One region of the Oceanobacillus picturae genome, then DNA from elsewhere that is predicted to be linked to it. Evidence: riboswitches for the same ligand, from Rfam matches in the RefSeq annotation. Region 1 holds a riboswitch; each other region holds the start of a gene.
What was found. A riboswitch is a leader RNA that binds a small molecule or an ion and turns the genes downstream of it on or off. The one in region 1 is predicted to bind S-adenosylmethionine.
Positions count from the first base shown of each region.

Region 1 (4,289 bases):
TATCATCTACACTCGGAATATCTTTGGAATAAACACCAATTGGCTCGATATGAATACCACCAATTTCCGTTAACTCATATCCAGTATCAGCGATGGTTTGCTCTAAGTATGGAATATGTTGAAAGTAATTTGCATCAATTTCGCCATTTGCTAAATCATCGTTTGGAAGAACATAGTCTTCGTATGGTTCTACCTCTAATGTGATGCCTTCCTCTTCAAGTAGTGGCTTTGCTTCTTCCAAGATCTCAGCATGCGGAATACTAGAAGCACCTACCTTAATTGTATTGTTATCACCTTCAGATGAAGACTCATCCCCTCCGCCACAAGCGGCTAACGCAAGAACAGCCAATAATGATACTAGGATTAGAATTTTTTTCATTTTTAATTAACTCCTTCTTCTGTTTTATCGTTTATCTAGTTTTGTTGCTATAATATCTCCAATAAATTGGAAGATAAATACAATGACCACAATGAGTACGGTACATAGGAACACGATATCAAAGTCCCGGCGCATAAAGCCCGAATAGTATGCATAGCTCCCCAATCCTCCAGCTCCAATTGCTCCAGCCATCGCTGTATAACCAATAAGTGCAATAGCTGTTACTGTAATACCAGATATTAACGCCGGCATGGATTCTGGAAGTAGCACTTTAAAGATAATTGTTCTGGTTTTTGCCCCCATTGCCTTAGCCGCTTCCACGACGCCTCGATCCACTTCACGAAGGGCGATTTCAACTAGTCTTCCATAAAATGGTGCAGAACCAATGATAAGTGCGGGTAATGCGGCCTCTGGACCACGTATTGTCCCAATTAGGAAATTAGTGAACGGGAATAACAAGAAAATTAAAATGATAAAAGGAATGGCACGAAAAACGTTCACCAGTGCTGATACAACAAAATGGAAGCTTTTATTTTTCCAAATTCCATCTTTAGAAGTCAGATAGAGAAGTAAACCGAGTATAATCCCAAGTATAAACGTTCCAATTAAAGCAGTAATCGTCATATAGAAAGTTTCTTTTGTTGCTTCAATTAAATCTTCTATTTTAATGCTCTGAAATAAATCATTTAGCATTTTGAATCACCTCCATTTCCACAGAGGATTTTTCTTTAATATATCGAACCGCTTCATCCAATTCATTTCCTGCAATTTGTACGATTAGAGTTCCATACGCCCCAGCTTGTGTCTGCGTAATTTTCCCTTGCAGAATATTGATCTCGACTTCATACTTCTTAGCAAGCTGGCTAATAAGCGCCTGATTGGTTGTTTCACCAATAAAATGAAGTCGAACAATTTTTCCTTCCGTATAGGCTTCTGTAATGTCACGAATATTTTCATCTTCCTCACCGTTGCCCATTACCTGTTCCACAAACTTCTTGGTTACATGCTGACGAGGATGGAGAAAAACATCCATTACGTCGCCTTGTTCTACTACTTTTCCACTCTCCATGACGGCAACATGATTACATATTTTACGAATAACATGCATTTCATGGGTTATTAATATAATCGTTAAACCAAACTGCTTATTAATATCTACCAGTAAATCCAGAATGGAATTCGTTGTCTCCGGATCTAGTGCAGATGTTGCCTCATCACAAAGCAATACTTTTGGATTGTTAGCTAGAGCTCTCGCTATTCCAACACGTTGCTTCTGTCCACCACTTAATTGAGAAGGGTATGCCTTCTCTTTCCCTGATAGCCCAACAAGATCGATGAGCTCTTGAACACGCTTTTGCCTGTCCAATTTAGCAACACCGGAAATCTCCAACGGAAACGCAATATTATCCTCCACCGTTCTCGACCAAAGCAGGTTAAAATGCTGGAAAATCATGCCAATATCCTGTCTTGCTATGCGTAGCTGGCGGGCAGTCATTGCAGTGATATCTTCATTGTTAATCTTAATGCTACCGCCCGTGGGCTCTTCAAGCCTATTGAGCAAACGGACAAATGTACTTTTTCCAGCACCACTGTAACCAATAACACCAAATATATCGCCATCATTTATGTTTAAATCTAAACTTTCTACTGCAGTTACGCTGCTTTTGTTTGAAGTAAATACCTTACTCAAACCTTCAATTGATATCACGTTAATCCTCCTTAGTAAACCTCGGCAATAGTATGCCCAAATAGCACAAAAAACGCCATTCTGAAAGAACAGAATGACGTAGTAAGTCGTCTTCACGTTCTCTCATCTGTCAAAGTTTTCACTTTGCAGGAATTGGCACCTTTCAACTATTAAAATAGTTGAAGGTTGCCGCGGTTTCACAGGGCCAGTCCCTCCACCGCTCAAGATAAGAGTCTATTTTTTTATCCACTTAAATTCGATAAGAATTATACTATCATGCTGCTTTTACTGTGTCAATAAATAATTTAAGATTAATTTTTAACAAAAAGTTCTGGTTTATACTCCATCAAATAGCCGTAAATGTTAGGAATGGATTGAAAGGCATAAACCTTCTCCTTTATCTGATGATCTTTCATAATGAGAAGACAAGGTACGCTTTCCACCTGGTTCTCGATCATAAACTCTGGATAAAGGGATGCATTCATTTCATAGAAAATGGTTTCCTTGTGCACTTGTTCAATTTTTTCTAGCATGGTTCTTGCAAGCGCACAGGTACCACAAAAAGGAGTATAAATATAAAGCAAATAATCGCCATCATTTAGTTGTTTCGTTGTTAATTCTTGCAAAAAATCACCTAACCAATCTGCCTCATAATAAAAATAGAGGGTTAACCGCTATCCGTTTACTTACCAGCGCTGTTGCAAGCGCTTGTTCAGGTGTTGTCGCGACCTCCCGATATTCACTGCTGACATATATATGTTCTGCATGTGGGAGCTCTCTCGCCAACTGTTTACGTAACTTTATGCCTGAATAGTCTTCGTCCACTAAAATATACACGTCCTTATAGTCAAGCTCATAAGTTTCAAGTAATTCATCTAGACGTTCCACTCCAAGTGTTCCATTGGTACAAACAATTGTTACTTCATCTGTAATAACCTTTTTAACTTGTCGTTTATCTGTTAAACCCTCTACAATGATTATTTTCTCATTTTCATGTGACATGGTTACATAGCTCTCCTCGAAAATCAAGCAAAATGTTTTTTCTAAAATCATTTCCTAATAAGAGTATATGAAGAAAAGAAGGCTAACTATACAACTTTTATAAAGATGCACGTTAGCCTCCCTTTTTTATTCTTTATTCTTCATCGTTAAGCACTGCCTCATATGCCTCAGCGTTCAGAAGTTCATCTAATTGCGCTTGTTCAGATGGCTCAATTACGACCATCCATGCTTTCTCATATGGGGATTCATTAACGAACTCAGGGCTGTCTTCTAAATCTGCATTTACTTCTACTACTTTTCCACTAACTGGCGCATATAATTCAGAAACTGTTTTTACAGATTCTACACTACCGAATGGTTCGTTAAGTTCCAATTCGTCTCCAACTTCAGGTAACTCAACAAATACGATGTCTCCCAGTTCATCCTGAGCAAAATCGGTAATCCCAATACGTAGTTTGCCGTCTTCCCTTTTAACCCATTCATGTTCTTTAGAATATAATAAGTCCTTTGGTATGCTCATTGTTATCCCTCCATTATGTAATCCATCTTAACTATAACTCAATTTGCGCATATTTTTCTAGTCAAAAATTTATTCTGACCGCCAAGTCTCATTATAAACTTCTTCCTTGAAACCGACTGTCACCTTTTGACCGTCTGTAGCAATCGGGCGTTTTATAAGCATCCCATCTGTTGCTAGAATAGCTGCCATTTCCTCATCGGAAGCATTCGCTATTTTCTCTTTAATATTTCCTTCTCGGTATTTTTTACCACTTGTGTTAAAAAATTTCTTTGCTGGCAGTCCACTATTCTTAATTAGTTCAAGAATTGTTTGCTCAGTCGGTGTATTTTCCACAATATGAACGGCATGGAAATCAACCTGATTTTCTTCCAACCACTTTTTGGCTTTCTTGCAAGTACCGCAATTTGGGTACCAATAAAACGTCAGTGCCATTGACTTAACCACCCTACTCACTTATTTGCTTCTATTATAGCAAATATGTAATAGACATGACGAGTTAGATGCTAGCTATAAGTAAATGACACCATAAACAGACGTGTATCTTTAAAAGCAAAAAGCCAAACGCTCATTCGAATACTTCGTAAAAATTCGAATGCATTTGGCTTTAAGGTATTTATGATTAAACGATATACTTTTCTTCCTCAATTATTTGCTCTGCAATTTCTCTTTTCTTAGCTACAACGTTTGTTGGTGTGTGACGT
Region 1 covers NZ_CCAX010000001.1:1,524,714-1,529,002, forward strand. The annotation lists gene BN988_RS07795 (MetQ/NlpA family ABC transporter substrate-binding protein) at 1-379, opposite strand, end outside; gene BN988_RS07800 (methionine ABC transporter permease) at 404-1,072, opposite strand; gene BN988_RS07805 (methionine ABC transporter ATP-binding protein) at 1,062-2,087, opposite strand; SAM riboswitch class I at 2,187-2,299, opposite strand; gene BN988_RS07810 (thioredoxin family protein) at 2,378-2,692, opposite strand; gene BN988_RS07815 (toprim domain-containing protein) at 2,715-3,068, opposite strand; gene gcvH (glycine cleavage system protein GcvH) at 3,202-3,588, opposite strand; gene BN988_RS07825 (arsenate reductase family protein) at 3,658-4,020, opposite strand; gene BN988_RS07830 (acyl-CoA dehydrogenase family protein) at 4,208-4,289, opposite strand, start outside.

Region 2 (4,289 bases), on a different contig from region 1:
TTATAGTAGATAAAATGGAGGTTATTTTTACAACATGATGAATTTCAAACGTAAAATACTAGGAATATTTATTGTTTTAATCTTATCTCTTATGATAGCAGGTTGTGGATCAAGTAATGAGGATGCACAAGCAGAAGGAAGTGTTAGTGAAGAATTAGATTATACTATTACTGGTACAGAGCCTGGTGCTGGACAAACTAAGAAGAATGAAGAAGTTTTAGAATCGTACGATAATCTTGCCGGTTGGGAACAGGAATTATCTTCGGCAGGAGCAATGTTATCCCAATTAAGTAAGGCTATTGATAATAAAGAACCAATTATTTTTAGTGCATGGTCTCCACATTATAAATTTGCCAAGTGGGATTTAAAATATTTAAAGGATCCCAAAGGTATTCATGGTGATGAAGAAAAGATAACAACGATTGCAAGAAAAGGCCTAAAGGATGAAATGCCTGAAGCTTACACAATTATTGATCGCATACAATTGGAGCTTCCAGATGTAGAAGAAGCATTATTAGAGGCTCAGGAAAAGGAATATGCTGAAGTAGTAAAGGATTGGGCTAAGGAAAATCAAGAAACAGTTGCAGAATGGACGGAAGGTGTAGACTCTGTGGATGGGACTTCTATTGAAATCGCTCTTTTACCTTGGGATGATGCAATTTTTACAGCAAATGTTGCTAAATTCGCGTTAGAGCAAAAAGGTTATGATGTGACACTTACACAAGTTGATCCAGCTATTATGTTTGAAGCCATAGCAACTGGGAGTGCTGATGCATCATTAGCAGTATGGATGCCAGTAACACATGCCGAATTATATAAACAATATGAAGATGATTTTGATGACTTGGGGCCAAACTTAGAGGGTGCTAAAACTGGGTTAGCAGTACCAGCTTATATGGATATTGACTCTCTAGAAGATCTAGAACCAAAGGAATAACGCTTGCATTGAAAGAACCCTATCTGTTTGCGGTAATTCAAAGGATAGGGTTCTTTATCTTTTAGTAATCCTTTACTTATGCTAAAAATTAAAAGAATGAATTGAATAATTTATTAGAAAAAACTGTTGACAGATTGAAAGGCGGGTAGTAATGTAAGTAGCAACAACAAATTAAATATGCATTACTTCTTATTCAGAGAGATGGAGGGACTTGGCCCATTGATATCTCGGCAGCGGACTTTTAATAGTACTGTGCTAAATCCAACAGGCGAATGCGAGCCTGAAAAATAAGAAGAGGATGATCGTACATAGCTGATCCCTTCTTATTTTTATAAGAAGGGATTTTTTAGTTTTACACGAAACAACTCTTCTTCACGACAAAATTAAATATGCATTACTTCTTATCCAGAGAGGTGGAGGGACTGGCCCATTGATACCTCGGCAACGTGCTTTTAAAGCAACGTGCCAATTCCAACAGACGAAGGTCTGTAAAGATAAGAGGAGGATACTAGTTCATTGCCTCTTCTTATCTTATAAGAAGAGGCTTTTTAATTTGAAACTACAACGAGCAGGAGGAAGTAGATGATTACATTTGATCAAGTTTCAAAAGTATACGGCGAAAAGGCAGAAGGTGTAAAAGCACTGGATAATGTGGATCTCCACATAGAAGAGGGAGAGATATATGGTGTGATTGGGTTTAGTGGTGCTGGAAAAAGCTCGCTCATTCGATGTGTTAATTTACTCGAACAGCCAACATCCGGAACAGTAACCGTGAATGGGCAAAACTTACAAGCACTTTCACCTAAGGAACTACGGGAGGCAAAGCGAAACATAGGGATGATTTTTCAGCATTTTAATTTACTTAATTCGAAAACCGTGTTTACCAATGTCGCAATGCCCTTACTGTTAAGCAAAACTCCAAAAAAGGAAATAACCAAGCGTGTTTATGAACTACTTGATTTTGTCGGCTTGCGTGACAAGGCTGACAGTTATCCAGATCAACTTTCTGGGGGACAGAAACAGCGAGTTGGGATTGCCCGTTCTCTTGCAACCCAGCCATCCATTCTTTTATGTGATGAGGCAACATCAGCCCTTGACCCAGATACAACAAATGCTATTTTAAAACTTTTAAAGAAAATTAATCAGGAATACAATATCACCATTTTAATTATCACGCACGAAATGGGCGTAATTAGAGAAATTTGCGATAAAGTTGCTGTGCTTGAAGATGGAAAAGTAGTTGAATCTGGTTCTGTATTTGATGTCTTTTCTCAGCCGCAAACGACCACAGCTCATAACTTTGTCAGTACGGTGATGCATGATCAAATCCCAGATTCCGTATATGAGTTAGTAAGAAAACAAGACGCACATAACCAAATTTATCGGATTGTCTTTGTTGGTGAGTCTACTGGAACACCGTTGTTGTCGCAAATCGCAAAGCAATACGAGGTAGAGGTAAATGTTCTGTTTGGTAGTATCACAGAATTACAGGGCGTACCATTTGGAAATCTTATCGTGCAATTTGAAGGGGAAGAAAAAGAGATTAACCGTGTCATTATGCATATTCATCAGCAAAAAGTAAGTGTAAAGGAAGTGTTAGCAGATGTTGGTTGATTGGCAACAAATTACAGAGGCATTATGGCAAACCATTGTAATGGTAGCAGTCGCCCTATTTTTCTCTATGATTATAGGGTTGGTATTAGGAATTGTCCTTGTTGTAACACGTAAAGGGCACTTATGGGAAAACAAGTATATTTTTACGGTCTTAAATGCAATAGTAAACATATTTCGTTCTATTCCGTTTATCATCCTAATGGTCGCAGTCATTCCATTCACGAGATTAGTTGTTGGAACCTCAATAGGCACGGCCGCAGCTATTGTACCAATGGTGTTATTTGCAGGACCATACATTGCAAGATTAATAGAGAATTCTCTTTTAGAAGTAGATCCAGGTGTGATGGAAGCTGCCCAGTCAATGGGAGCAACACCTTGGCAAATAATCATTCGCTTTCTTATACCAGAAGCTCTTAGCTCCCTCGTGTTAGGGGCAACCATTGCCACAATTGGATTGGTTGGAGCCTCAGCCATGGCAGGAGCTGTTGGTGGTGGCGGATTAGGAGACCTGGCCATTACCTTTGGTTATCAGCGGTTCGACACAATGGTGATGCTAATAACAGTAGGAATACTCGTCGTCATGGTTCAGGGATTACAATCCACCGGAAATATTTTATCCAAAAAAATAAGAAGAAGATAAAATCAAAACAAAAGGAGAAGATACAGCATGAAAAAGTTAAGTCTATTATTGTTATTAGTTAGTTTAAGTTTGGTGATTAGTGCTTGTTCTAATGGGGAGGCTGCAACGAAGGTCAAAGTAGGAATTAGTGGCTCTGACACAACGATTTGGGATTATGTAGCAGAAAAGGCCAAAGAAGAAGGAATAGAGGTTGAGATTGTTCGCTTTTCTGACTATGTGCAGCCGAATCTAGCATTAGCTGAGGGAGAAATCGATGTGAATGCTTTCCAGACTGTTTCATATTTTGACGCCTTTATCGAGGAGCATGACCTTGACCTGACTCCAATTGCAACAACAGTTATCGCGCCAATGGGTCTTTATTCTGAAAAGCATGATTCTGTAGAAGATATCCCTGAAGGTGGAACAATTGCCTTAGCTAAAGAAGCAACGAACATGGGCCGGGGACTTTTACTTCTTGAAGAAGCAGGACTAATTAAATTGGAAGAAGGCTTTGACGGAAATGGCTCTGTCGATAAAATCGTAGAAAACCCGAAGAACCTTAAATTTGAACAGCTTGTAGCGGGTCAGACTCCAAGGGTGTTGCCAGATGTAGACGCCTCACTCATCAATAACGGTATTGCAGTGGATGCAGGATTCAGCCCATTGGATGATTCCATTTACCATGAGGATGAAACAGCTACCCCGTATATTAATATTATCGCCGTACAAGAGAAAGACAAAGATGATGAAACCTTAAATAAACTAGCAGAAATTTACCAGTCTGATGACGTAGCAGACTTTATTATTGAAGAACGCGATGGAAACTCCATCCCAACATTTGTACCGTTAAGTGAAATTGGCCATTAAAAGAGAGAGTAAGACGTACAGCATAAAAATAAAAAAACGAGGTGGAGTAAATGAGTGTTGTAGCTAAAAGTTTAGAAGAAGTGAAGAAGATCATTGTTGATAATATAGAAGAAAATAAACAGAAATACATTCAAGCAAGTCATGATATTCATGATAACCCGGAAATTGGAAACCAAGAGTTTTATGCATCTGGTCGCTTAATTGAATTGCTTGTAGAGGAAGGGTTTTTAATAGAAAAAGGGGTAGCAGGAC
Region 2 covers NZ_CCAX010000003.1:396,506-400,794, forward strand. The annotation lists gene BN988_RS16410 (glycine betaine ABC transporter substrate-binding protein) at 35-937, shown strand; SAM riboswitch class I at 1,124-1,231, shown strand; SAM riboswitch class I at 1,336-1,438, shown strand; gene BN988_RS16415 (methionine ABC transporter ATP-binding protein) at 1,520-2,551, shown strand; gene BN988_RS16420 (methionine ABC transporter permease) at 2,541-3,191, shown strand; gene BN988_RS16425 (MetQ/NlpA family ABC transporter substrate-binding protein) at 3,219-4,037, shown strand; gene BN988_RS16430 (M20 family metallopeptidase) at 4,088-4,289, shown strand, end outside.
Region 2: it holds a riboswitch for S-adenosylmethionine, as region 1 does, so the genes downstream of both, BN988_RS16415 (methionine ABC transporter ATP-binding protein) here and BN988_RS07805 (methionine ABC transporter ATP-binding protein) in region 1, are expected to answer to the same signal.

Region 3 (4,289 bases), 500 kb from region 1:
TGAAATAGCTTGAATGAAACTAGATAACGTATATGAACCATCTATTAAGCCAATAATCCCAGCGAAAACGATGCCGCCAATTAATACGACTAAGACATTAACGCCAGCTAAGGCGGCAATGAGTACCGCTATATAAGGTAAAACCTTCACGAAATCAAACGCGTAATCGCCAATGGTATCGATTTCGGCTCCAGCGGTCACGATCCATAAAAGAATCGCGGTTACAATTGCGCCAGGTAGAACAATGAAAAAGTTGGTTTTAAATTTATCACTCATTTTTGTTTTCTGGGTCCGGACAGCTGCGATGGTGGTATCGGAAATCATGGATAGATTATCACCAAACATTGCGCCACCTATAACCGTTCCCATCGCAAGCGCTATTGGTATGCCTGTTTGCTCCGCGATCCCAATGCCAATTGGTGCTAGCGCGGCCACGGTACCCATGGATGTTCCCATTGATACAGAGATGAAGCATCCTACAATAAAGAGTCCAACCATTAATAGATTAGGAGGAATAACGGATAATCCCAAGTTTACGGTGGAATCTACAGCCCCCATGTCCCTAGCTGTTTGAGCGAATGCCCCGGCCATTACAAAAATTACCGCCATTAAGATAATATTCGGATGTCCTGCGCCTTTCGTAAAGATATCAATCTTGCTAGATAGCTTTTCTTTTCGGTTCATGGCGAGAGCAAAAGCCGCCGCAATAATAATCGCAACGTTTAATGGCATATTGGAGAAGTCTCCAGAAATAACGCCAGTGCCAATAAATAGTAATACAAAGATAAGTAACGGAAGTAGTGCAAGTGCATTTCCTTTTTTCGCATTAGCCATCAAAATATCCTCCTTCATTTTGATTTTTTAGTGGGTAAGCATGTAACAAGAGATTAGTTCATGGTCATCCCACCCGTAACATTGATTCCTTGGCCAGTCATGTAATCGGAGTAGGTGGATGCAAGAAAAACAACGACATTCGCGATGTCAGATGGTACAGCAGTTCTACCCAAGGGAACTTGTGAATTATCTTCATGTTTAATATCTTCAGCTTGAAGACCGCGTAGGTGGCCGCCAATCACTCTTTCTGATTGTTTCATCGTTGTTTCCACGATTCCTGGGCAAACGGCATTCACATTAATATTGTCTTTGGCTAGTTCTAGTGCAGCCACTTTTGTCATCCCTAGTACCGCGTGTTTTGAAGCAACATAACTACCCATTAGTTGGTAGCCGTTTTTCCCAGCTTGTGAGGCAATGTTAATGATTTTTCCACCTTGGCCTTGAGCTTGTAGTTGTTTCGCAACAGATTGCATGCAAAGGTAGACCCCTTTAGCATTCACATCGATTGTTTTATCCCAGTCTTGCTCTTTTATATCAACAAAATAGTCCATCGTGGAAATCCCCGCATTATTGACTAAAATGTCTACTCTGCCGAAATGATCAATAACCGAAGCAACCACCGTGGTTACTTGCTCCGGATTGGACACATCGGCCTGAACATGAAACGTATTAGCTGTTGTTTCATCATGTGTCTCAGCCATATCTACAACCGCAACTTTTGCCCCGCAATCTAAAAATGCCTCCACAATCGCCTTTCCAATACCATGTGCACCACCCGTGACAATGGCCACTTTATTGGTTAAATCCATCGTATACATAAAAAACATACTCCTTTCCTGTTGCCCTGCTGTACATTTAGTTTGCGAAAGTAAAATGCAAACAAAAAAGGCCTCTTCTATAGCAAGAAGAGACCTTAAACGTCAACGTTAAAATACTCTTCTTATCTTCAAGCGTTACGCTTCTGGAATTGGCACATTACTCTAAAAGAGCTGCTGCCGAGGTATCGTAGGGCCAGTCCCTCCACCTCTCTGGATAAGAAAATTCGTGATATGTAATTTGTAGATTAAAGATACAGTAAAATGAAATTACCGTCAAGTGATTTTTTTGATAATTAAGAAATAGAGAGGTGATGTTTTGGGTTTGTGGTCATTAAAGAGGGGGGAGGATTTTTATAAGAAGAGCAACGCCCCTTAGTCAGCGTTGCTCTTCATTCATTATAAGTCCTCGTATTTATCTTTTCCTCACTGGAATCCAGACTTCACTATAGGCATAATCCGCTTTCTGTTCATCCATTTTAGTAAACGAAAAGGTAGGGGCAGGGATCACTTCATAATCGGAAGAGGGGAGCCATTCTGAATAGGTCTTTGCCATGGTTTCTTGCAGTGTTGATGGGAATGGACCTTCATTAGGAAAGATCGCCCATGTACAGGCATCCACGGTTACTTTATCTAATTGACCACTGACGTTATCTTCCGTTGTTAATACACCGATCAAGTGCGTTAAATCGCCTTCCTCTTTCAGAAATTGAGCATCTGCATCATAGGAAGCATTCACGATCTCATATGGTTCTAAATTTTGCAGAGAATGCATTTCCTCTTTTTGTTCATCTGTTATATTCTTCGCAAGCTCGACAATCGCGTTATTCACTCCTTCGAATTGCATTGGCACACGTTTACTTACACCAACTAAATTAAATGTTGGCTTATCTTCTATTCTAAATTCCATTGTAGTTCCTCCTTGTACTGTTATGACAAATGTGAACTTCGGAAACGTTTTGCTTACTCCTCTTTTCATTACTTCTGAGGGTAGAAAACCGTTCCATTTTTTAAATGCTCTGCTAAAGCCGTCCACTGACTGATATCCATATTTGAAAGCAACATCTGTTACTTTTTCTCCTCGCAACAAGTCCTTATTTGCCTCTGATAGTCTTCTGTTTTTTATATATTCATTTAGTGTCATTCCGGATAGGTAAAAAAATATTTTTCTAAAGTGATAATCGGAAACCCCGGCATATTCAGAAATAGTTTCAAGCGACAAATCATCCGTTAACCGTTCTTCAATATATTCAATGACTTGGTTTAATTCCTTTAACACGTTATCCCTCCTTTCTGTTAATCCCGGTGCCACCGTCCGTAAGACTCCAACTCCAAAACATGGAGGGGGAGTAAAACGGACGCTAACATCCCGATTCGTTCAACTAACAATCATTGGGGAAGAACGATAATCCCCACTGATTGAAGTTTCACTTTATATGATAGCAAAGAAATATTTTAAATACTCGACATGTTTAGGGTGATAAATATCGGTTTGATTGCCCTTTTTCATACCATTTCATAAAAAGATCACATTTTGAATTCAATTAATCAAATATAATTAGTATTGTATATTACTTAATCTATGGAATGAGGAAATAGCCTATTTGCCATACGGTTCCAATTTACGGTGGAACCGTATGTAAAACTCCTACTGATATAAGTTTCACTTTATATTACTCGACAGATTCATTAGGTTACTCGACCTTCAGTACAACTTTGCACAATACGATGTGGTTCATTTGGTCTTATTATGTAGGCTATATTTTAATAAAATATAGGTATAGAACATACTACTTATGAACTATTGATTAGGGGGATAAAGATGGATCAACGTAGTATGGCAGTATTAAATCAGTTACTGATTCAAGATTCATACATTACCATCCAAGAACTTGCAACCTTGTTAAATGTATCACGGCGCACGATTTATAGTGACCTTGACAAAATAAATAATTGGCTTAATGACCATCAATTAGAAGAGGTCAAGCAAGTGAGAGGGCAAGGCATATATATCGATGAACAAACTAAAAAAGATATTACTGCCAAACATTCTTCATCAAGAGCGACGTACTACGAATTCTCTCCTGTAGAAAGAAGGGCTTGGATTTATATACATGTTGTTGGGGAGAAAAAGGCTTACTTTTTAGAGGATATCAGACAAATTTTTGAAGTAAGTCGAAATACAGTCCTAGATGATATTAAGAAGCTTAAAGAAGAAATGAAAACGAACCAGTTATATTTTTATTCTGATCGTAAGACTGGGTACTCGATAAAAGGAAATGAAAACGATATCAGAAGGCTGTTGATCTATTATCTATCTTTGGTTACACCAAAAGAAAGCTGGTACAGCATTTTGTGTAATCTACAAAATTCTTCTATCAACATAGAAGACCAGGCTTTTAGACCATATTTAAGCTTTGATCTCTCATTGGTGCATCTACTAAGGCAATTATTACAGAAGCATGAGCAGCGTTTTAGGGTGGAGTTTACTGATGAAGTTTTTAATAATATTGTCGTTTGGTTTCACTTTTTCTTAAAGCGAATAGAGCAAGGGAAATTTGTTGAGGTAGATGTAGTTGAGAAGGAAGTAATAAAAACAACTGATGAATACACAGGCGTTAAGTCCCTTTGTAACCGCTT
Region 3 covers NZ_CCAX010000001.1:2,021,289-2,025,577, reverse strand. The annotation lists gene BN988_RS10150 (Na+/H+ antiporter NhaC family protein) at 1-834, opposite strand, end outside; gene BN988_RS10145 (SDR family NAD(P)-dependent oxidoreductase) at 888-1,652, opposite strand; SAM riboswitch class I at 1,772-1,873, opposite strand; gene BN988_RS10140 (AraC family transcriptional regulator) at 2,065-2,928, opposite strand; gene BN988_RS10135 (BglG family transcription antiterminator) at 3,472-4,289, shown strand, end outside.
Region 3: it holds a riboswitch for S-adenosylmethionine, as region 1 does, so the genes downstream of both, BN988_RS10145 (SDR family NAD(P)-dependent oxidoreductase) here and BN988_RS07805 (methionine ABC transporter ATP-binding protein) in region 1, are expected to answer to the same signal.